DNA from 2 places in the Actinomadura sp. 21ATH genome. Region 2 is predicted to be linked to the other one. Evidence: riboswitches for the same ligand, from Rfam matches in the RefSeq annotation. Region 2 holds a riboswitch; the other holds the start of a gene.

Region 1 (11,658 bases), on a different contig from region 2:
GTCGACGACGAAGACGTCCAGGGCGCGCGGGCCGTGCGGGCCCGGCACCCGCTCCAGCCCGACGTCCTCGGTCGCGGACGGCCCGCTGATCCAGGTCAGCGGGCGCGCCGGATCGAGCCGGGCGACGGCCTCCGGCACGGTGCCCACGATCTGGTCGGCGTGCACCACGCACAGGTGGTAGTCCGGGACGAGGGTGAGCGCCCGGCGGCCCTGCGCGCGCCCGCCGTCCAGCACGATCGTGCCGGTCCGCGCGACCGCCGCCGCGCAGCCGGTCACGACACCGTCCAGGCCGTCCAGCGCGGCCGGGTCCAGCAGCGGCGAGTCGGCCTGCGCGTGCACCCCCTCCAGCCCCGCCAGCCAGCCGAACGGCAGGTCCGCCGGCGCGATGATCCGCTTGGCCTCGCGCGCCCACAGCGCCGCCGCGATCGCGGTCGCCAGCCCGTCGGCGCCGACGTGCCGGACGGTGGCGCCGTTCTCGGCGACCCGCTCGGTGAACAGCGCGACCACGTCCGCGCGCGTCGGGGCCTCCTCTGCCGTCAGCCGCACCCGGTAGCCGCGCGGGACCGGGACCCGCGTACCGCGCGCCGCGCCGAGCGCCTCCCGCACCCGCGCCAGGACCGTGTCGCGGGCGCTCACCGGCGGCCGCCCGCGCCGGGCCGGCCGCGCCACCAGGCGCGGAAGCTCTCGGCGGGCGGGGCGGGGACGTCCCGCGCGTCCGTCCACTTGCCCAGCAGCCCCGGCAGCCGCCGGATCCGGCCGCCGCGCGACAGCAGCCGCGCCCAGCGGGTGCCGCGCCGCAGCGCCGCCTCGTACCGCCGCCGGTCCCCCAGCGTCCACGCCAGCGCCCGCATCATGGCCAGCTCCGGCGTCGGCACCGGCCGCCGGCGGCGCGACTCGATCACCTTGCCGCGCAGGTGGACGAGCAGGTCCGGCAGGTCGATGCGGACCGGGCACACGTCGGCGCAGGCGCCGCACAGCGTGGAGGCGTACGGCAGGGACGCGTCCGCGGCGCTCTCCACGCCGCGCATCAGCGGTGTCAGGACCGCCCCGATCGGCCCGGGATGGACGGGCCCGTACGGGTCGCCGCCGGTCCGCTCGTACACCGGGCACACGTCCAGGCAGGCCGTGCAGCGGACGCAGCGCAGCGCCAACCGGCCCGCCTCGTCCGCCAGCACCGAGGTGCGGCCGTTGTCGAGCAGCACCAGGTGGAACGCGCCGGGCCCGTCGCCCGGGGTCACGCCGGTCCAGGTGGAGACGGCGGTGCTCATCCGCCGCCCGGCGGCCGCGCGCGGCAGCAGCTGCAGGAAGACCTCCAGGTCCTCCCAGGTCGGCACGATCTCCTCGATGCCCGCCACGGTGATCAAAGTCTCCGGCAGTACGGGGCACACCCGCCCGTCCCCGCCGGAATCGAACAGGACGGCCGTGCCGGTCTCGGCGACCAGCAGGCCGGCGCCGCACACCGCGGCACGGGCGGCGAGCGCGCGGCCGCGCAGGTGGATCCGGGCGGCCTCCACCAGCGCCCCGGGGTCGTCCGGCAGGTCGGCGGGCGCGCCGGGCAGGCGGCGCGCGAACAGCTCCCTGATCTGCGCCCGGTCCCGGTGCATGGCCGGGTACAGCGGGTGCGCGGGCCGGTCGTTCCCGTCCAGGCCCACGACCAGGTCGCCGACGCCGGCCGGGCGGGCGGTGATCCCGGCCCGCGCCAGCGCCTCGTCCAGCCGGATCTCGCGGAGGACCGGCGACCGCATCGTCAGCACCTCGGCCTCCCCGGTGCCGCGGACCAGCCGGGTGACGACGCGGCGGGCCGCGGCGGCGTCGACGGCCCAGTGGACGGTGCCGCCCGCCGCGGTGACGGCCCGTTCCAGCTCCAGCAGGTGGGCGTCCAGGTTGAGCAGCGCGCCGTCCTTGATCGCCTGGCCGGCGGCGCGCAGCTCCTCCCAGTCGCCGGCCTCGGCCGCGGCGGCGGCGCGGCGCTCGCGCAGCGCCGCGGTGGCGCCCGCGAGGTTGCGCCGCAGCCGGGTGTCGGCCAGCGCGGTACGGGCGGCGGCCGCGAACTTCTCGGGCGCCACCCGCGGCATGGGCAGCGGAACCGGGCCGGGACCGGAGGAGGAGGAGGGGGTCGTCCCGGCGGAGGAGTCCCCGGGGGGCATGGTCATGTGGCCTCCGATCCCGCGAGTATCTCCGCCAGATGCATGACCCGCACGCCCGCGCGCAGCCGCGACAGGGCGCCGCCGATCTGGGCCAGGCAGGAGGTGTCCGCGGCGCAGACGACGTCGGCGGAGGTCGCGCGGATGTGCGCGACCTTGTCGGCCACCATCGCCACCGAGACGTCGGCGTTCTTCATCGCGAACGCCCCGCCGAACCCGCAGCACTCCCCCGCCGCGGGCAGTTCCACCAGGTCCAGGCCCTTGACCGCGCGCAGCAGCCGCAGCGGCCGGTCGCCCAGCTCCAGCGCGCGCAGCGAGTGGCAGGTCGGGTGGTAGGTCACCCGGTGCGGGAACACCGCGCCCACGTCGGTGACCCCGAGCACGTCGGTGAGGAACTCCGACAGCTCGTACACGGCCAGCTCCCCCGCCGCCCGGGCCAGGCCCTGGTCGCCGGCGGCGCGCGCGATCCGCGGGTAGGCGTGCCGGACGGTCGCCGCGCACGACGCGGACGGCGTCACCACCACGTCCCCGCCGCCGAACGCCGCGGCGAACCCGCGGGCCAGATCGGCGGCCTCCCGGTGGTAGCCGGTGCTCCAGTGCATCTGGCCACAACAGGTCTGCTCGGACGGGAACACCACCTCGTGCCCCAGCCGCTCGAGTAACAGCACCGAGGCGCGCGCGGTGCCGGGGAACATCGCGTCGTTGAAACAGGCGGCGAACAGCGCAACACGCATAAACGGTCCTCTTCCCCTGGTCCCCCTGGCCCGTTCCCCCTCGGTCATCGTAGAGGCGGAACGGCCGCCGTCCAGGCGGAACGATCGCTTGCGCCGGACCGGCGGCGGGCGGGCCCGGAACGGCCCGGCACCCGAATCGGGGGAAAGTTTCTTGATCGTTCGGCGTGTCGACCTTCGCCGGTTATCGCGCGCGGGGCACGCTATGCCTGGCACCCCAGGGTGAGACGGGTCACAACCGAGCGGTACTCCGGTACCACCGGACAACCGTCCCATCGGGCTATGGCAGCCCGGAGACGAACCGTTCCACACTGAGGTGCGTCAGAAAGTACGACCGTGACCAATGAATTGATCGAGACCGGAGGCACGCCGATGTGCCCGCACCAGCCGCCCTGTCCGTCGGCCGACGGCCCCAACCGCGAAGCCGCCCGCACGCTCGCGACGCACCCCGAGCAGGGGTGGAGCCTGCTGTGCAACGGCGTCGTGCTCTTCGAGGACACCGGCGAGCTGCTGCCCGACGGGGGAGTCATCGCACCGCACCGGCCGACGGACCTTCCGGAGCCGTCCGCCGCCTGACCACGCGGGACTAGCCGGGGCTAGTCCCACTGGGTGATCTTCCCTCGGGGGCCAGCCCGCCCGTCCCCTCCTCTGGACCCGGATCCGGGTCCAGAGCGAGTACGGCCTCCCCTCAGCGCCTTCTTCCGGCGTTCAGCCCTCATCCGCTAGCCCGTCTTCTCCGTCTTCTCGCCCTTCCCGGCCGCCGCCCAGCGGCGCAGCCACGGCTCCGCCGCCGCGCCCGCCGCCACGGGGTTCCGCGACAGGTCGTGCCGCTCCCCCGGCAGCACCGTCACCTCGGCGGCGTCCGCCGCGTCCGGGATGCCGAACGGGTCCTTCTCCCCGCTCACCACCAGCACCTCGGCGCCCGCGCCGCGCAGCTCGTCCACCCGCGACCTCTCCGGCCGGCCGGGCGGATGCAGCGGGAACGCCAGCGCCACCACGCCCGCCGCCCCCGCCGCCGAGGCCGTCCGGCAGGCCACCCGGGCGCCGTTGCTCCGCCCGCCCTGCACCAGCGTCACCGCGCCGAACCGCTCCCGCAGCGCCGCGATCACCTCCAGCCAGGCCGCGTCCTGCTTGCCGGCCGCGCCCGGCGCCCGCCGGCCCGCCGCCCGGAACGGCTGCAGCACCCGCGCGACCGCGCCGCCCAGCCCCAGCGCCACCGCCCGCACCGCCAGCAGGTCGGGCGCGTCCACGCCGCCGTTCGAGCCGTGCGTCAGGACCAGCAGGAACGCCGGGTTCACGGTCTCGTCCAGCGTCACCACCGCCGGGCCCTGCGCCGTAACGATCTCCACCCGGCCACGCTATCCGGCCGGCCACGCGGCCCGGCGACCGGCACGCGGTGATCACGTACGGCAGACTGCACCCATGACAGCGATGACCGACGACGAGTGGCGCGCCTTCGTCTCCGCGGGCACCCGGACCGGCAAGATCGGCGTGACCCGCAAGGACGGCGCCCCGCACGTGACCCCGATCTGGTTCGTCCTGGACGGCGACGATCTGCTGTTCAACACGGCCGCGTCGGGCCTCAAGGGCCGGGCGGTGCGCCGCGAGCCGCGGGTGTCGATCTGCGTGGACGACCAGGAGCCGCCGTTCTCGTTCGTGATGATCCAGGGCGAGGCGAGCGTCTCCGAGGACCTCGACGAGGTGCGCAGGTGGGCGACCGTGATCGGCACCCGCTACATGGGCGCCGAGCGCGGCGAGGAGTTCGGCGCCCGCAACGGCGTCCCCGGCGAGTACCTGGTCCGGGTGCGGATCACCAAGGTGGTCGCCGAGCGGAACGTGGCCGGCTGACCCGCCGGCCGGCCGCTCAGTCCCCGACCGGCTCGGTGTCGGGCCAGCCCGGCGGCAGCGCCGGGGCGGGCTCGCCCATCGCCAGCCGCAGCCGCTCGGCGAAGCTCTCGTGCAGCAGCGGGCCCCAGGCGTAGTCGCTCGGCACCCGGACCGCCTGGCCCATCACCTCGCGCGCCGCGCCGGGCCCCGTCCCGCCCGCGCCGCCGTCGTAGCCCGCGTACCGCACCGCCAGCAGCGCGTACATGTGGTCGAGCGCGCCGAACGCCTCGCCCGCCAGCGCCGGCAGGCTGCCGTCGGACACCGCCTGCTCGACCACCGGCTCCCACCACAGGTCGGCGGGATCGCCGCCCGCCGCGTCGGCCGGGTCGTCGTCGGCGAAGTCGCGCCGCAGCCGTGCCCGCACCTGGGCGGCCACGCCCGGGTCGGCCAGCCCGCGCCGCCACACCTCGCGCGCCTCGGCGCCCCGGCCGCGCAGCGGCAGCGTGCGCGCCAGCAGCTCGGTCGCCAGCGGCCCGACCTCGCCGTCGGCCGCCGCGCCGGCGTCGTTGAGCGCCGCGCCGAACGCCCCGATGGCCTGGTCGAGGTAGGCGATGCCCAGCGCGACCGCCAGCCGGGCGTGCGCGTACGGCGCCTTCTCCCGGTCGATAAGCTTGAGCCCGGCGTTCAGGATCCGCAGCGCGCGGGCCGCCTCGCCGCGCTCCAGCAGCCGCTGGGCGAGGTCGTGCGCGGCGACCGGGCCGTACTCGGCGTCCCCGGTCGCGACCGCCTCCTCCCAGTGGCCGCGGGCGGCCTCGAAGTCGCCGCCGTCGTCGGCCAGCCGGGCCAGCGCCAGCAGCGCCGGCGGCAGGTACGCCGGGTTGCCGAAGTCGACCACGACCCGCCACGCGGGCTCGGCCTCGGCGGGCTCGCCGGCCCGCTCGTGGGTGAGGGCCAGGTGGTACGCGGCGCGCGCGCCGTACTCGGGGTCGCCGGTGGCGATGGCGAGCCGGTCGGCCTCCCGGGCCGCCTCGACGTCGCCGCCGTCGTCGAGGACGACGGCCAGCCCGAGGGCGGCCTGGGCCCGGCAGGGGGTGTCGCCGAGGGCGAGCACCTCCCGGAAGAGCCCGGCGGCCCGGCCGGGGTCGCCCTCCTCGGCCAGCAGCCTGGCCTCCTCGCACAGCCGGGACGGATCGGCCGCCGCGCCGCCCGCTGCACCGGCCTTGTCCGGGGTCTCGCTCATGCTCCGCCTCTGGGGGTCGGGTCGGTGCCCCGAGCCTACCGACGGCGGGCGCGCGCGTCCCGGGGCGACACCCGGAAAGGGCCGGCATGATCATTTCTGTTCGGTCACGCCGGCCCCCGCGCGGGCGGATCAGTCCTCGAACGCCTCCGGCGGCGGGCAGGAGCAGACGAGGTTGCGGTCGCCGTGCGCCTGGTCGATCCGGCGCACCGGCGGCCAGTACTTGCCCTCCCGCAGGGCGGGCAGCGGGTAGGCCGCCTCCTCGCGGGTGTACGGGTGCTTCCAGTCCTCGGCGACCAGGCACGCGGCGGTGTGCGGCGCGTGCTTGAGCGGGTTGTCGTCGCGGTCGTAGCCGCCGTCGGCGACGCGCTGGATCTCCCGGCGGATCTCGATCATCGCGTCACAGAACCGGTCCAGCTCGGCCAGGTCCTCGCTCTCGGTCGGCTCGATCATCAGCGTGCCCGCCACCGGGAACGACAGCGTCGGCGCGTGGAAGCCGTAGTCGATCAGCCGCTTGGCGACGTCCTCGGCGGTGATCCCGGTCTCCTTGGTGATCTTCCGCAGGTCGGCGATGCACTCGTGCGCGACCAGGCCGTTCCGGCCGGTGTAGAGGATCGGGTAGTGCGGGCCGAGCCGGGCCGCCAGGTAGTTGGCGCCGATGATCGCGCCCTCGGTGGCGGCGCGCAGCCCGTCCGGGCCCATCATCGCGATGTACGCCCAGGAGATCGGCAGGATCCCCGCCGAGCCCCACGGCGCCGCCGAGATCGGCCCCACGCCGGTCTCCCCCGGCCCGGCCTCCGCGCGGAGCGGGTGGCTGGGCAGGAACGGCGCCAGGTGCTCGCGCACGCCGATCGGGCCGACGCCGGGACCGCCGCCGCCGTGCGGGATGCAGAACGTCTTGTGCAGGTTGAGGTGCGAGACGTCGGAGCCGAACTCGCCGGGCCGGGCCAGGCCGACCAGCGCGTTGAGGTTGGCGCCGTCCACGTACACCTGGCCGCCGGCCTCGTGCACGGACGCGCACACGTCCACGATCGTCTCCTCGAAGACGCCGTGCGTGGACGGGTACGTCACCATGATCGCCGACAGCGCGGCGCCGTGCTTCCCGATCTTGGCGTGCAGGTCGTCCAGGTCGATGTTGCCGCCGTCGTCGCACTTGACCACGACGACCTTCATCCCGGCCATCACGGCGCTGGCGGCGTTCGTGCCGTGCGCCGACGACGGGATCAGGCAGATGTTCCGGTGCCCCTCGCCGCGCGACTCGTGGTAGCCGCGGATGGCCAGCAGGCCGGCCAGCTCGCCCTGCGAGCCGGCGTTGGGCTGCACCGACACCTTCGCGTACCCGGTGATCTCGGCCAGCCGGTCCTCCAGCTCGCCGATCAGCTCCAGGTAGCCGGCGGCCTGCTCGACCGGCGCGAACGGGTGGACGTTCGCGAACTCCGGCCAGGTGATCGGCTCCATCTCGGCGGTGGCGTTCAGCTTCATCGTGCAGGAGCCGAGCGGGATCATCGACCGGTCCAGCGCGATGTCCTTGTCCTGGAGCCTGCGCAGGTAGCGCAGCATCGCGGTCTCGCTGCGGTGCGCGTGGAAGACCGGGTGGGTCAGGTACGGGCTCTCGCGCCGCAGCGCGTCCGGGAAGCCCTGCGGGAGCTCGCCGGCCTCGGCGGGGGCGGCGCCGAACGACTCCAGGACGGCCGCGACGTGCTCGGGCAGCGTGGTCTCGTCGCAGGCGGCGGCGACATGGTCGGCGTCGACCGGGCGCAGGTTGATCCCGCGCTCGCGGGCGGCCCGGACGATCTCGTCCGCGCGGCCCGGCACCCGGGCCAGCACCGTGTCGAAGAACGACCCGTGCACCACCTCGACCCCGGCGCCGCGCAGCCCGGCGGCGATCTCGGCGGCCCGGCGGTGCGCGCGCTGGGCGATCGCGGCCAGCCCCTCGGGGCCGTGGTAGACGGCGTACATGGCGGCCATCACCGCCAGCAGGACCTGGGCGGTGCAGATGTTGCTGGTGGCCTTCTCGCGGCGGATGTGCTGCTCGCGGGTCTGCAGCGCCAGCCGGTACGCGGCGGCGCCGTCGGCGTCGACCGAGACGCCCACCAGGCGGCCGGGCAGCTGCCGCTGGAGGCCCTCGCGGACGGCGATGTAGCCGGCGTGCGGGCCGCCGAAGCCGTACGGGACGCCGAACCGCTGCGCCGACCCCACCACGATGTCGGCGCCGGACTCGCCGGGCGGCCGCAGCAGCGTGAGGGCGAGCAGGTCCGCCGCGACGACGACCTGCGCGCCCCGCTCGTGCGCCTGGTCGCCGACGGGCGCCAGGTCGCGCACCGCGCCGGACGCGCCGGGGTACTGGAGCAGCACGCCGAAGAAGTCGCCCTCGGGCAGCCCGCCCGACAGGTCGGCGGTCACGACCTCGATGCCCAGCGGCACCGCGCGGGTCCTGATCACCTCGATGGTCTGGGGCAGCGCGTCGGCGTCGACGAGGAAGGTGCCGGGGTCCTTCCTCTTGGACGCGCGGTGCGCCAAAGTCATCGCCTCGGCGGCGGCCGTGCCCTCGTCCAGCATCGACGCGTTCGCGACCGGCAGCCCCGTCAGGTCGCTCACCACCGTCTGGAAGTTCAGCAGCGCCTCCAGCCGGCCCTGCGAGATCTCCGGCTGGTACGGGGTGTACGCGGTGTACCAGCCCGGGTTCTCCAGCACGTTGCGCAGGATCACCCCGGGCGTGATCGTCCCGTGGTAGCCCAGCCCGATCATCGACGTCAGCACGGTGTTGCGGGACGCCAGCTCGCGCAGCCGGTCCAGCGCGGCGGTCTCGCTCAGCGCGGGCGGCAGGTCCAGCGGCCGGGCGGTGCGGATCGCGGCCGGGACCGCGTCGTCGAGCAGGGCCTCGGCGCCGGAGTAGCCGATGGCCGCCAGCATCCGGGCGTGGTCGTCGGGCGCCGGGCCGATGTGCCGGTCGGCGAACGCGGACCGGGGATGCTGCGGCGACGCCACGGGGGCGAAGTACTGGGCGGTCATCTGGGGAGCCTCCTGGGCTGCTGAGGTCGCTCAGGGCCACCGGCGGCCCGTGCGGGGCCGACGGCCGGTCTCCCCCTCTGTCATCGGCACCTGAGAGATTCGCCCGCGGTACGGGGTTTCCCCTTCGGTGAGGCCCGCCCCCTCCGCGAGGGGGACCGCGCCTGCTTTCCAGAGGTGCCTCGCCCGAGCGGTCCTTTTGCCTGAGAGGTTCCGGGGAGGGTTGCCCCTTCGGCGCCCCGCGCTGGTTTGCGCGGGAACTCTCCCGCCCAGGGTCGACGGCGTTCCTTGTGGAACTCTATCCAATCCGCCGCGGAAACGATCGCCGCGGGGGCGCGGGAGGACCGCGCACGCCGATCACCCGCGCGCCGACCTGTGATCGCGCGGGCGTGCCCGGCCAGTACGATACCCAAAGCCCGCGGGAATACCGGGGGGAATGGGGGCCGACGGGGGCCGGAAGGGTACGGATGTCGGTGAGCGTGCGATTCTCCGCGAACGTGCTATCGGGCCGGCCGGGCGCCGCACCCGGCGGCGCGCCGGCGGTCCTGGGACGCTGATCGAAGTGACGGATCCGGACGGTGGCGAGGGCGTGACGCAGACTCGCGACGAGCGGACGCGGCCCGGCACGGCCGCGCCGGCCGCCGTGCCCGTCGACGAGCCCGACCGGCCCGACCGGATCCGGCGGCCCTCGGACGCGATCCGGTTCGCCGCCTCGGTGGCCGGGCTGGCCGCGGTGATGCTGCTGGTCTCGTTCGCCCAGCAGACCACGCACGGGCTGCAGAACGACGTGTTCGAGGTCACCGCGCACGCCCCGCACCTCCTGCTGACGCTGGCCACGCTGGTCTCCAGCTTCGGGGTGCTGGCCGTCCCGGTCGCGTTCGCCGTGGAGCGGCTGTTCCGCAAGGACGGGACGCGCGTGGCGATCGCGCTGCTGGCCGCGGTGATCGCGTTCGTGATCACCGTGCTGCTGGACGACCTGCGGGTGGCGACGGCGCCCGGCGGGGTGCTGGACTCGCTGATCTGGGGCGGCACCGACACCGCCCCGGTGCACACCGACATCGCGCCGGTGATCGCGTTCGTCAGCGCGGTCGGGATGGCCGGCCGGACCCGCTGGCAGGCCGCCACCTGGACGATGATCGGGATGGTCGCGCTGACCGGCCTCGCCGCCGCGTACGCCTCGGTGTCGGCGCTGGCGGCCACCTACTTCCTGGGGCGCGCCATCGGCCACGGCACGCTCTACGCGGTCGGCACGCCCAACCCGCGGCCGCCCGGGCCGGCCGTGATGGCCGCGCTGGAACGGCTCGGGCTGCGGCCCGTGCGCGCCCGGCAGCTGCCCGGCGAGGCCGACGAGGTCCGCCGGTACGGGGTCGAGATCGCCCGGGCCCCCGGCGCCGTACCCACCGACGGCACCGGGACGGCGCTGCCGGACGGCGGCTGGCAGCTGGAGGTCGGCGTCCTGGACCGCGACCTGCAGACCGCCGGGCTGCTGTACCGGGTGTGGCGGCTGGTCCGGCTGCGCGAGGCGTCGCCCCGCCGCCCGGTCCGCTCGCTGCGCCGCTCGCTGGAGCAGGAGTCGCTGATGGCGTACGCCGTCGACGCGGCGGGCGTGCGCACCCCCCGGCTGGTGGGGACCTGCGAGGTCGGCACCGAGGCCGCCCTGATGGCGTACGAGCACGTCCCCGGGACCCGGCTGGACGACCTGCCCGACGAGCAGCTCACCGACGGCCTGCTCACCGCCGTCTGGGAGCAGCTGAAGCGGCTCCAGTCGGGCCGGCTGGCGCACCGCAGGCTCGAAGGCAAGGCGATCCTCGTCTCGGACGGCGGGCGGCCGTACCTGACCGGGCTGAGCTCGGGCGAGATCGCGGTCGGCGACCTGGCGCTGCGCCTGGACCTGGCCCAGCTGCTCACCACGCTGGCGCTGCGGGTCGGCCCCGAGCGCGCGGTGCGCACCGCCGCGGACGTCCTCGGCGAGCAGGCGCTGGCGAGCGCGGTGCCGCTGCTGCAGCGGGTGGCGCTCTCCCGCGACACCCGCGCGATGCTGCGCCACCACCGCGACCTGCTCACCCGCATCCGCGAGCAGATCGTCGGGCTGAAGCCGGAGAGCGAGGCGCCGCCGCCGGTCCGGCTGGAGCGGTTCCGGCCCCGCACGATCTTCAGCATCGTCGCGCTGAGCATCGCCGCCTACATCGTCATCCCGCAGCTGAGCAGCGTCGACCCGGTCCAGCTGGTGGCCGGGGCCGAGTGGTGGTGGGTCGGGCTCGCGCTGGCGGCGGCCGCGCTCACGTACCTGGCCGCCGCGTTCATGCTGATGGGCTTCGTGCCGGAACGGCTGCCGCTGGGCCGCACCGTGCTGGTCCAGGTCGCCGCCTCGTTCGTGAAACTGGTGGCGCCCGCGGCGGTCAGCGGGGTGGCGCTGAACACCCGCTACCTGCAGCGCTCGGGCGTGCGGCCCGGGCCGGCGGTGGCGAGCGTGGGCGCGTCCCAGCTGATGGGCATGGTGATGCACATCCTGCTGCTGATCGTCTTCGGGTTCGTCACCGGGTCGACCGGCAACGCCACCCGCGACCTGGCGCCGTCCAGGACCGTGGTGATCGTGCTGCTGGCGCTGGCGGTGCTGGCCGGGGTCGCGCTGACGATCCCGCGGGTCCGCCGGATCGTCACCGGCCGGCTCAAGAGCATGTTCTCCGGGGTCGTCCCGCGGCTGGTGGAC
Region 2 (11,658 bases):
CCGATGCCGATTTTGAAGAGGTCGAAAACGCTGATCGCCATGAATCCTCCTCGGTGCCCCCTCCGCGCCGTCGCGAAGGGGGCGAGGAACTTCCTACAGACCCGGGTAGAGAGGGTGCTTCCCGGAGAGGGCCTTGACGCGGGCGGCCAGGGCGTCCCGGTCGAACGACGGCTGCAGCGCCAGGGCGATGACGTCGGACACCTCGGCGAAGTCCGCGGCGGTGAAGCCGCGGGTGGCCAGGGCGGGCGTGCCGATCCGCAGGCCGGAGGTGACCATCGGCGGGCGCGGGTCGTTGGGGACCGCGTTCCGGTTGACGGTGATGCCGATCTCGTGCAGCCGGTCCTCGGCGTCCCGGCCGGTCAGCTCGGAGTCGACCAGGTCGACCAGGACGAGGTGCACGTCGGTGCCGCCGGTGAGGACCTTGACGCCGGCCTTGGCGGAGTCCTCGGCGGAGAGCCGCTCGGCGAGGATCTTCGCGCCCTCGACGGTACGGGCCTGCCGCTCCCGGAACTCGTCCGAGCCAGCGATCTTCAGCGCCACCGCCTTGGCGGCGATCACGTGCTCCAGCGGGCCGCCCTGCATGCCCGGGAACACCGCCGAGTTGATCTTCTTGCCGTACTCCTCGCGGGCCAGGATCAGCCCGCCGCGCGGCCCGCCCAGCGTCTTGTGCGTGGTGGTGGTGACGATGTCGGCGTGCGGGACGGGCGAGGGGTGCAGCCCCGCCGCGACCAGCCCGGCGAAGTGCGCCATGTCCACCATGAGCAGCGCGCCCACCGAGTCGGCGATCTCGCGGAACGCGGCGAAGTCCAGCTGCCGCGGGTACGCCGACCAGCCCGCGACGATCATCTTCGGCCGGTGCTCGGCGGCCAGCGCGGCGACCTCGTCCATGTCGACCAGGCCGGTCTCCGGGTGGACGTGGTACGCGACCACGTTCAGCATCTTGCCGGAGTAGTTGAGCCGCATGCCGTGCGTGAGGTGCCCGCCGTGCGCCAGGTCCAGGCCGAGGATCGTGTCGCCCGGCTGGAGCAGCGCGAAGTAGACGGCCGTGTTGGCCTGCGCGCCCGAGTGCGGCTGGACGTTCGCGTGCTCCGCGCCGAACAGCTCCTTGGCGCGGTCGATGGCCAGCTGCTCGGTCACGTCGACGAACTCGCAGCCGCCGTAGTAGCGGCGGCCGGGGTAGCCCTCGGCGTACTTGTTGGTCAGGACCGAGCCCTGCGCCTCCAGCACCGACACCGGGGCGAAGTTCTCGGAGGCGATCATCTCGAGCGTGGACTGCTGCCGGTCCAGCTCGGCGGCCACCGCCCGCGCGACCTCGGGGTCGGCGGCGGCCAGCGAGTCGTACAGGCCCACGGTCAGCTCTCCTCGGTCAGCTTGGCGTACGCCGCCGAGTCCAGCAGGTCGCCGGGCTCCTCGGAGATCCGGACCTTGAAGATCCAGCCCTCGCCGTACGGGTCGTCGTTGATGACCTTGGGCTCGTCCACCACGGCGGTGTTGATCGCGGTGATCTCGCCGCTCACGGGGGAGTAGAGCTCGCTGACGGACTTGGTGGACTCCACCTCGCCGCACGGCTCGCCGGCCTCGACCGTGTCGCCCTCGCCCGGCTGCAGTTCGAGGAAGACGATCTCGCCGAGGGCGTCGGCGGCGTGCGCGGTGATGCCGACGGTCACGATGCCGTCCCCGTCCTCACCGAGGCCGGACACCCATTCGTGCTCCTCGCTGTAGCGGAGCTGCTCCGGAACGCTCACGATGCTTTCTCTCCAGATCTCAGGAACGCTTGTAGAAGGGCAGATCGACCACGTCGACCGGCTCCTGCCTGCCGCGGACGTCCACGGCCAGCTCGCCGGACACCGTGCAGTCGACGTACGCCATGGCGATCGGCTTGCCCAGTGTGGGCGACGGGGCGCCGCTCGTCACCACCCCGCACGGCGTGCCGTCGGACGTGACCACCTCGTACCCCTTGCGGGGCGCGCGGCGGCCGCGCGCGACCAGCCCCACGAGCCTACGGCCTGGCGGGGTCTGCGCCTGCGCGGCCAGCGTGGCCTTGCCCACGAAATCGCCGGGCTTGTCCAGCTTGACGACCCGGCCGAGTCCCGCCTCGTACGGGGTGGTCTCGGCCGTCAGCTCGTTGCCGTACAGGGGCATGCCCGCTTCGAGGCGGAGCGTGTCGCGCGCCGACAGCCCGGCCGGGACGACGCCCTCGACGGCGGCCAGTTCCCGCCAGAGCCGGACGGCGTCGGCGGCGTCCACGAACAGCTCGAAGCCGTCCTCGCCGGTGTAGCCGGTACGGGCGATGAGCGCGTCCACGCCCCCGACCTCGTCGGCGGTGATCGCGTAGTACTTCAGGTCGGGCAGCGGCGCGGCGGTGAAGCGGGCCAGAATGCCCTGCGCCTCGGGCCCCTGGAGGGCGATCAGGGCGTAGTCGGCCGACCGGTCGGTGACCCGGGCGTCGAACCCGGCCGCCCGCTCGGCCAGCGCCTCCAGGACGACCGCGGCGTTCGCGGCGTTGGCGACCACCATGAACGTCTCGTCGGCCAGCCGGTACACGATCAGGTCGTCCAGCACCCCGCCGTCCGGCGCGCAGATCATCGTGTAGCGGGCCTTGCCGACGGCCATCGGCGACAGGTTGCCGACCAGGGCGTAGTCCAGCGCGGCGCCGGCGCCCGGCCCGTCCAGGAAGATCTCGCCCATGTGGGAGAGGTCGAACAGCCCCGCGCCGGTGCGGACCGCGCGGTGCTCGGCGGTCTCGCTCGCGTAGCGCAGCGGCATCAGGTAGCCGGCGAAGTCGACCAGGTTGGCGCCGAGCTCCCGGTGCACGTCGTACAGCGGCGTCGTCCTGGCCTGCGGGGCCGGCGGTGTGGCGGCGGCGTTCTCGGTGTTCTCGGCGGGCACGGGGTCGGCTCCTTCGTCGCGGGCGCGTGGGTCCAATCGTCCCACCCGCACCGGGCGTGGTCTGGGCCTCCCCCTCTGTCATCGGCGCCTGAGAGCTTCACCCGTCCCAGGGGAGGGCTTTCACCTTCGGCGGGGGACGGCTCCGTGGTGGGCGCGTCCCCGCTTTCCAGAGGTCGCCTGGTCCGTGCGGTCCGTGGGCCTGAGAGGTTCCGGGGAGGAGTTGCTCCTTCGGCGTCCCTGACCGGCTGCCAGGGCACTCTCCCGCACGGGATCAGCGGCTGCCCGCCAGGCTAGCAGCGGAGTCCGGTCCGGGGCCATGTGCGTGCATGAGTACGCGGTCGTCCGCACCGCGTATCACGTAACCTGAACGCGTCATTCGAGATCACCGAGAGATCACCGAGGAACGGGGCGCTCATGGGCTGGCTGGCGGGAGTACTGATCCTGTTCTTCGGCCTGATGGCGTCCATCGCCCTGCACGAGCTGGGGCACTTCTCGTTCGCGAAGCTGTTCCGGGTCCGGACCACGCAGTTCATGGTCGGCTTCGGGCCGACGCTGTGGTCGCGGCACAAGGGCGAGACCGAGTACGGCGTCAAGTGGATCCCGCTCGGCGGCTACATCCGGATGATCGGCATGCTGCCGCCGCGCAAGGGCGACGCGTCCGGCCAGGTGCGGCAGATCAGCACGGGCCCGTGGCAGGGGCTGATCGAGTCGGCCCGCGGCGCGGCGCTGGAGGAGGTCCGGCCGGGCGACGAGGACCGCGTCTTCTACGCCAAGAAGTGGTGGCAGAAGCTCACGATCATGTTCGCCGGCCCCGCGATGAACCTGCTGCTCGCGGTGATCTTCTTCGCGATCCTGCTGATGGGCATCGGCACCCTGACCCCGCAGCCGGTGATCTCCACGGTCGAGAAGTGCGCCATCCCGGCGAACTCCAAGCTCACCGACTGCCCGCAGGGCTACACGCCGACCCCGGCCGCCGCGGTGGGCCTCAAGCCCGGCGACCGCATCCTCTCGTTCGGCGGCGAGAAGGTCGACGAGTACGCCGAGCTCCAGGCCATGATCCGCGACTCCGGCGGCCGGACGGTCGCGATGGAGGTCGACCGGGGCGGTCAGCGGATCCCGCTCCAGGTGCCCATCGCCAGCAACAAGATGTACGACCTGGAGGACAACCAAAAGGTCGTCACCGTCGGGTTCCTCGGCATCACCCCCCTCCAGGAGCGCGAGCGCAAGGGCCCGGTCGCGGTCGCCGACCACATGGCCGAGCTGACCGCGCACACCGCCGGGGCGCTGATCAGGCTGCCGCAGAAGATGGTCGGCGTCTGGGAGGCCGCGTTCGGCGGCGAGAAGCGCGACCCGAACGGGCCGATCGGCGTGGTCGGCGTCAGCCGGCTCGGCGGCGAGATCGCGGCGTCCCCGCAGCCGGTGCTCGACAAGGTCGAGATGTTCATCCTGCTGCTCGGCTCGCTGAACCTGGCGGTCGGGCTGTTCAACCTGATCCCGCTGCTGCCGCTGGACGGCGGCCACATGGCCGGCGCCCTGCTGGAGGCGATCAAGAAGTTCTTCGCCCGGCTGCGCGGCCGCCCCGACCCCGGGTACGTGGACGTCGCCAAGGCGCTGCCCGTCACGTACGTGATGGCGGTGGTGCTGATCGTCATGGGCGGGCTGCTGATCTACGCCGACCTGGTCAACCCGATCCGGTTCGGCGCGGGTTAGCGCGCGTCCGGGGCGGCGCCGCGGGCGCTCAGGACGGCACCGCGGGCGCCTCGCCCGTCTCCAGGAAATGCTCCAGCGCCTTCACGTACGGCCCGATCTCGATGCCCTGCTCGGCGAGCCAGGCGTCCGAGCAGTACGTGTGCGCGTACCGCTCGGCCCCGTCGCAGATCAGCGTGACCACGCTGCCGCGCTCGCCGCGCGCCCGCATCTCCGCGATCAGCCCGGCCGCGCCCCACAGGTTGGTGCCGGTCGAGCCGCCGACGTTCCGGCCGGTCACCGCGCGGGTCCAGCGCATCGCCGCGATCGACGCCGCGTCCGGCACCCGGATCATGCGGTCGATCACGGTGGGCAGGAACGACGGCTCGACGCGGGGCCGGCCGATGCCCTCGATCCGGGAGCCGGCGGCCGTGCGGGCGGTGTCGCCGTCCTGGTACGCGTCGTAGAACGCCGAGCCCTCCGGGTCGACCACGGCCACCCGGGTCTGGAAGCGCCGGTACCGCGCGTACCGGCCGATCGTGGCGGACGTGCCGCCCGTACCGGCGCCGACGACGATCCAGGACGGCTCGGGGAAGCGCTCCAGCCGCAGCTGCTCGAAGATCGACTCGGCGATGTTGTTGTTCCCGCGCCAGTCCGTCGCGCGCTCGGCATAGGTGAACTGGTCCATGAAGTGGCCGTTGCACTCGCGGGCCAGCCGCCGCGACTCGGCGTAGATCGCGGTCGGGTCGGCCACCAGGTGGCAGCGGCCGCCGTAGAACTCGATCAGCTCGATCTTCTCCGGGCTGGTGCGCTCGGGCATCACGGCCACGAACGGCAGGCCGACCAGCCGCGCGAAGTACGCTTCACTGACGGCCGTGGACCCGCTGGACGCCTCGATGATCGTGGTGTCCTCGCGGATCCAGCCGTTGGCGAGCCCGTACAGGAACAGCGACCGCGCCAGCCGGTGCTTCAGCGACCCGGTGGGGTGGACGGACTCGTCCTTCAGGTACAGGTCGATGCCCCACTCCGGAGGCAGCGGGAACACGTGCAGGTGCGTGTCGGCGCTGCGGTTGGCGTCGGCCTCCACCAGCCGGATCGCCTCGGCGATCCACGCCCGCCGATCCGGGTCGTACCGGTCCACGGCCTGGCTCATCGGCACCGTCCTTTCCGTAGGGAGCACGATATCCGCGCACGCCACAAGGCATCATGGAGGGCGGGGTGATCATGGCGGAGTTCTTCACGCTGCGCGTCGCGGACGGGGGGCGTGCGCCGCTGCTCGGCTTCTTCCTGGCGTTCATCGTCACGTTCGTCGTGACGCGGGTGAACGTCCGGCTGATCCGGGCGAACGTGCGGTTCTGGTTCAGGAACGTCCAGGCGGGCGACCTGCACATCCACCATGTCGTGTTCGGCGTGGTGCTGATGCTCGTGGGCGGGGTCGCCGCCATCGCCGTGCCGGACGAGTACGCGGGCTGGGACGTCGCCGCGGCGGTGGTCTTCGGCGTGGGCTCGGCCCTGGTGCTGGACGAGTTCGCGCTGATCCTGCACCTCAGCGACGTCTACTGGACGGAGAAGGGCCGGGCCAGCGTGGACGCCGTGTTCGTGGCGATCGCGGTGACCGGTCTGCTGCTGCTCGGCGTGCGCCCGGCCGGCTTCGAGGGGCTGCGGCCCGACGTGGACGTCGACGTCAGCCCGCCGCTGCTGGCCGCCGTGTACGTGTGCTCGCTGATCATCAACCTGGTGCTGGCGGTGCTCACCCTGCTCAAGGGCAAGATCTGGACCGGTCTCATCGGGCTGTTCCTGCCGTTCCTGCTGGTGATCGGCGTGATCCGGGTGGCGCGCCCGGGCTCGCCGTGGGCGCGCTGGCGGTACGCGCCGGACTCGCGCGAGTACCGGGCGGCCGTCTACCGCGAGGCCCGGTTCCGGCGGCCGCTGATCCGCGCCAAGATCTGGGTGCAGGAGTTCATCGCGGGCCGGCACGACCTGATCCCGCCCGAGCTGCGGCACCGCACCCGGACGATGGAGCGCCGCCGGCAGCAGCGCCGCCGCCCGTTCGACAGCGCCCACCACGACCGCCGCGGCGAGCCGCCGTCGCCGGAGCGCCCCAGCCGCCACAACTGACCACCGGCGCGTCACAGCGGTCCGGGTCGTTCCAAGGGGACGACCCCTCGGCGCCCCGGCAAGAGCCATTCGGGTCAGTCGAAGACGGGCGCCACGGCGCGCACGGTCTCGATCGTGTCGGCCTCCTTCGCGGACTTGTCGGGCCGGTAGCGCAGCACGCGGGCGAACCGCAGCGCGATGCCGCCCGGATAGCGGGTGCTGCGCTGGACGCCGTCGAACGCGATCTCGACGACCAGCTCGGGCCGGACGTGGACGGTCCAGGAGTCCTCCCGCACGGCCAGGGCGCGCAGCTTCTCGGTCTGCCAGGCCAGCAGCTCGTCGGTGAGCCCCTTGAACGTCTTGCCGAGCATCACGAACCCGCCGGTCTCCGGGTCCCGGGCGCCCAGGTGCAGGTTGGACAGCCACCCCTGGCGGCGGCCGCTGCCCCATTCGACGGCGAGCACGACCAGGTCGAGGGTGTGCCGCGGCTTGACCTTGATCCAGCCCGCTCCGCGGCGGCCCGCCGTGTACGGGGTGCCGGGCGACTTGACCAGCACGCCCTCGTGCCCGCGCGCCACCGCGTCGTCGAAGAACGCCTTGGCCTCGGCCGGGTCGGCGGTCACCAGGCGCGGCATCCGCAGCTCCTCGGGGACGGCCCGGGCCAGCGCCGCGTGCCGCTCGCTCCCGGGCCGGTCGAGCAGGTCCTCGCCGTCCAGGTGCAGCACGTCGAACAGGAACACCGACAGCGGCACCCGCTCCGCGCCGTCCCCGCCTCCACCACCCCCACCGCCGTCGCGGCGGCCGCGGGTGGCGGTGCGGGCCGCCGTCACCTGGAACGGGTGCGGCCGCCCGCCGGGCCGCAGCGCGATCAGCTCGCCGTCGAACACCGCGTCCCGCACGGGCAGCCCGCGCAGCACCTCCACGACCTCGGGCAGCCGGCCGGTGATGTCGTCGAGGGTCCGGGTGAAGACGGCGATCCGCGGCTCGCCGCCCGGCGGGCGGGCGATGTGGATCTGGGCGCGGATGCCGTCGAGCTTCCACTCCACGGCCGCCTCGCCGCCCTCGCCGCCGCCCGCCTTCTCGCCGGCCGCCTTCTCGTACGCCTCCTCCATCGACGGCGCGGCGGCGGCGAGCATCGGCTTGATCGGCCGGCCGACCTCCAGCGTGAACGCCCGCAGGCCGTCGACGCCGTCCGCCAGCGCCGCGGTGGCGACCGGGCCGAGCGCGCCGCGCAGCATCAGCGCCCGGCGCACCTCGGCGGCGGGCACCTTCGCGGCCGCCGCGATGCCCTCGGCCATCACGCCCTCCAGCGCGCCCTGGCGCAGCTCGCCCGACAGCAGCCGGATGAGGAAGTCCTGCTCCTCGTGCGTGGCGCGGCCCATCAGCGCGGCCAGCAGCTCGCGGCGGCGGGCCACCGACCCCTTGCCCGCCACGGCGCCGATCCCGGTGAACGCGGCGTCCACCTCGGGCACGGTCAGCGTCGCCTCGTCGGCGGGCGGCGGGACGTCGCGCAGCGAGGCGTACCCGACGCCGATCTGCCGCTGCGGCAGCTCGCCCGACAGGTAGGCGACCACGAACGGCGCCTCGCCGGGACCGGCCGCCCGCAGGCAGCCGGCGAGCAGTTCGATCTTGGCCTTCCGCGCCGCCGTCGCGGCCACGGCCGCGGACGTACGGGCGATCTCCACTAGCAGCACAGTCACATTGTCTTCCCCGGGTACGACAGTGTTATCGCAGCGAGCGGGCCCGTCCGCCGGTGCCGGGACCGCGGACGCCACAAACTCCTGCCTTCCCGAACGGTGGTCAGCCGGGACGGGGACGATTACCGTGCGAGTGTCATGGGGCGACCGACGGAGTCAACCGAGGAGTCACGCGTGGGCCTGCCGCGTCCGCCGGAACCCTTCCAGAGGGTGTACTCGCCTCCGGATCCGCCGTCGGCGGCCCGGGGGCCGCGGCTGCTGGCGATGGCCGTCGCGCTGCTGGCGTTCGCGCTGGCGGCCGGGGCGGTCTTCTGGCTGGCGCCCGGCGGGGGCGGCGGCGACCGCGTCGTGCCGGCGTCGATGCCGTCCAAGGGCGGCGAGGAGGCGCCCAGGCACTCCGGCGGCGCCTCGCCCGCACCGATCGGGAAGCTCCCGCCGCCGTGCGGGACGATCGCGGCGGGGACGGTCGAGAGCCTGATCCCGAAGGCGCACCGGCGGGAGAGCTCCAACGAGACGCTGACGACGTGCACCTACTCGTCCGGCGCGGCCGCGTTCCGGTGGCTGCGGGTGGAGGTGCACCTGTACGCGCCCGCCTTCACGGCGACGCCCGTCGAGGACGCCAGGCGCTTCTTCGGGGCGCAGTGGACGCAGGCCCACGAGGCGACGGTGGAGCGGACCGTGAGCCTGTCCCGCCAGTCCGGGATGGGGGACGAGGCGTACCGCTGGTTCAAGGTCGACAAGGGCCAGCCGACGGGCGTGGGGCAGGTGGCCGTGCGGATCCGCAACGCGGTGGTGACGGTCGACTACAGCGAGGAGGCGGGCGCGGGCGGCGCCGACGCGCGCGAGGCGGCCTGCCTGGCCAATGCGACCCGGGTCGCCCGGGAAGTGCTGCGCTCGTTCCGGTAAATCATTTCCGCCCGGAAACGACCGATCATGGCTTATTCGCTTTATCATGCTGCGGAGGCATTTCCGGGGAGGAGGAGGTCGGCGACGTGGCCGCACAGCCTGATGGAGTGTCCTGGGTCAGGTGACACCCGAGCTGAGAGCTGAGGCTCCCGGCCGACTGGGGCCGCGGGATGGACCACCATCCCGCGGCCTTTATCGTGGCCGTGACGATCCAATGGCACGCGGTGATAAATGGCGGGCAAGGCATCGGCTAAAGCGGCCGTCCGCGACTCAAAGAATGGAGCGGAAGTGGAACCGGTTACTGTTTGGTGGGCGGCGCGGGACGCGGCCCGGCCCGGGCTGGCCGGATTGCTCGACCCGGTCGAGCGGGGGCGCCGGGAGCGCTACCTCCGCGAGGCCGACCGCGACCGGTTCCTGCTCGGCGCCGCGATCAGCCGGCTGGCCGCCGGCGCCCGGCTCGGCGTCCCACCAGAACATGTTCCGATCACCCGCGCCTGCGCCGACTGCGACGAGCCGCACGGCCCGCCCGTCATCGCCGGCGGGCCGCACCTGTCGGTGTCGCACTCGGGCGACCTGGTCGCGGTGGCGGTGTCGCCGCACGGGCCGCTCGGCGTGGACGTCGAGGAGGCCGGCGGCCGGATCGGCGAGGACGTCGCGCGCCTTCTCCTGGCACCCGGCGAGGGCCCCGGCGGGCTGCCGGCGTACTGGACCCGCAAGGAGGCCCTCCTGAAGGCCACCCGCGACGGCCTCCGCGTCCCGCTCGCCGACCTGCGCGTGTCGGGCCCCGGCGAGGCGCCCCGGCTGCTCTCCTGGGAGGGGCGCCCCGACCTGCCCGGCCGCATGGCCATGCGCACGCTCGCGCCGCGCGACGGCTACGCCGCCTGCCTGGCGCTGCTCGACCATCCGGCGGACGTCCCGGTGGAGGAGCGGTCCGCCGCCGAGCTGCTCGCCGCGGCCTCAGGCCAGCAGACCTGACCTCCGCCAGACGCCGCGGGCGGGACCGTCCAGGAAGCCGACCTCGTCGAAGAACGCGGTGCACTTGCGGAACGCCCACGCCAGCGTGGCGCGGCGGTGCGGGCTGCGGGCCGCCACCCGGCGGGCGAGCCGCGGGTCGATCCCGACCGCCTCGTAGCAGGACGGGTGGATCACCTGCGTCGCCATCACCCGGGTGGCCTGGGCGAGCCCGTACGCCGCCGCCCGCCGCCGCACCGGATGCGCCTTCGCGACCAGCCGCTTGAGCTCCTCCCGGGCGTACCTGATGTGCCGCGCCTCCTCGATCACGTGGATCCTGGTGACGTCGCGGACCATCGGCTGGACGCCCTCGTCCGGGAACGTCAGCCGCTGGAACGCGTCGGTGAACTCCTCGACGACCAGCGTCCCGGCGAACATCGGCATCGGGTCGTACACCGCGCCGGTGAGCTTGCCCACCTGGAACTCCAGGGCGCGCGGCCGGTGGGTGCGCAGCCCGCAGGTCCGCACCATCCGCGCGAACATCCGGGAGTGCCGGCACTCGTCGGCGATCTCGGTCAGCGCGTACCCGACGTGGTCGCTGTCGTAGCGGCGCCGGTAGGCGTGCATGACGAGCGACTGCATCAGCATCAGCTCCGACCAGATGCCGAACGAGGCGATGCTGCACATCTCCCGCTTGGACAGCTCGACCCGCCGGCGGTGGTCCAGCGCGTCCCACAGCGGTGTCTCGTAGATCGACACCAGCTGCGGGGGCGCGTAGAACACGTCCGGGTCCTGCGGGGCGTCCCAGTCCACGTCGGTGTCCGGGTCGAACGAGTGCCTGCGGGACGCGCGCAGCAGCCGCTCGGCGACCACCTCGCGGTCGGTGAGCTCCAGCGTGTGGTCGCCGTCGCGGCACCTGATCCGCGCGGTCCGGGCGCGCGGCGCGGCGGGGGCGGAAGTGGGGGCGGTCATGGTGTCCGGCTCCTCTCCTCCCCCTGGCGCGGTCTACCGCAGGACGGCCGGGGCCCGCGCGAGGAGGCGCAGCGAGGCGGGGGAGATCCTCGACAGCGCGCGCAGGACGTGGGCCTCGGTGTTGACGGGGACGAACGGCTTGTTCTTGACGATGGCCTCGACGATGCGCTCGGCCACCTTCTCCGGCGGGTAGCGGCGGGCCTGGATCGCGCGGTCGGCGCGCTCGCGCAGCCGCTCGGCGGTGGCCCGGTCCGTCCCGACGAACGTGGCGTTCCGCAGGATGCTCGTCCCGGAGAACCCGGGGCAGACCGCGGTGACGCCGATGCGCAGCCCGGCCAGCTCGCCGCGCAGGCAGTCGCTCAGCATGACCACGGCCGCCTTGGTGGTGCAGTACGCGGGCATCACCCGGGACGGGGTGTACCCGGCGGCCGAGGCGATGTTGACGATGTGGCCGCCGAAG

Evidence for each region. A riboswitch is a leader RNA that binds a small molecule or an ion and turns the genes downstream of it on or off. The one in region 2 is predicted to bind glycine.
Region 1: linked by a shared signal. The riboswitch ahead of gcvP (aminomethyl-transferring glycine dehydrogenase) and the one ahead of gcvT (glycine cleavage system aminomethyltransferase GcvT) in region 2 are both predicted to bind glycine.

Annotation. Positions count from the first base shown of each region.
Region 1 covers NZ_JBGNUR010000008.1:152,859-164,516, reverse strand. Annotated here, with positions in the region: gene ACA361_RS23885 (lactate utilization protein C) at 1-636, opposite strand, end outside; gene ACA361_RS23880 (LUD domain-containing protein) at 633-2,153, opposite strand; gene ACA361_RS23875 ((Fe-S)-binding protein) at 2,150-2,878, opposite strand; gene ACA361_RS23870 (DUF5999 family protein) at 3,248-3,451, shown strand; gene ACA361_RS23865 (alpha/beta family hydrolase) at 3,598-4,224, opposite strand; gene ACA361_RS23860 (PPOX class F420-dependent oxidoreductase) at 4,298-4,723, shown strand; gene ACA361_RS23855 (tetratricopeptide repeat protein) at 4,740-5,942, opposite strand; gene gcvP (aminomethyl-transferring glycine dehydrogenase) at 6,072-8,951, opposite strand; glycine riboswitch at 9,130-9,226, opposite strand; gene ACA361_RS23845 (flippase-like domain-containing protein) at 9,538-11,658, shown strand, end outside.
Region 2 covers NZ_JBGNUR010000021.1:94,003-105,660, forward strand. Annotated here, with positions in the region: gene ACA361_RS37175 (L-serine ammonia-lyase) at 1-41, opposite strand, end outside; gene glyA (serine hydroxymethyltransferase) at 94-1,350, opposite strand; gene gcvH (glycine cleavage system protein GcvH) at 1,353-1,745, opposite strand; gene gcvT (glycine cleavage system aminomethyltransferase GcvT) at 1,765-2,889, opposite strand; glycine riboswitch at 3,067-3,163, opposite strand; gene ACA361_RS37195 (RIP metalloprotease) at 3,304-4,599, shown strand; gene ACA361_RS37200 (PLP-dependent cysteine synthase family protein) at 4,628-5,728, opposite strand; gene ACA361_RS37205 (hypothetical protein) at 5,800-6,693, shown strand; gene ACA361_RS37210 (ATP-dependent DNA ligase) at 6,768-8,366, opposite strand; gene ACA361_RS37215 (hypothetical protein) at 8,544-9,275, shown strand; gene ACA361_RS37220 (4'-phosphopantetheinyl transferase family protein) at 9,564-10,250, shown strand; gene ACA361_RS37225 (diiron oxygenase) at 10,233-11,198, opposite strand; gene ACA361_RS37230 (SDR family NAD(P)-dependent oxidoreductase) at 11,232-11,658, opposite strand, start outside.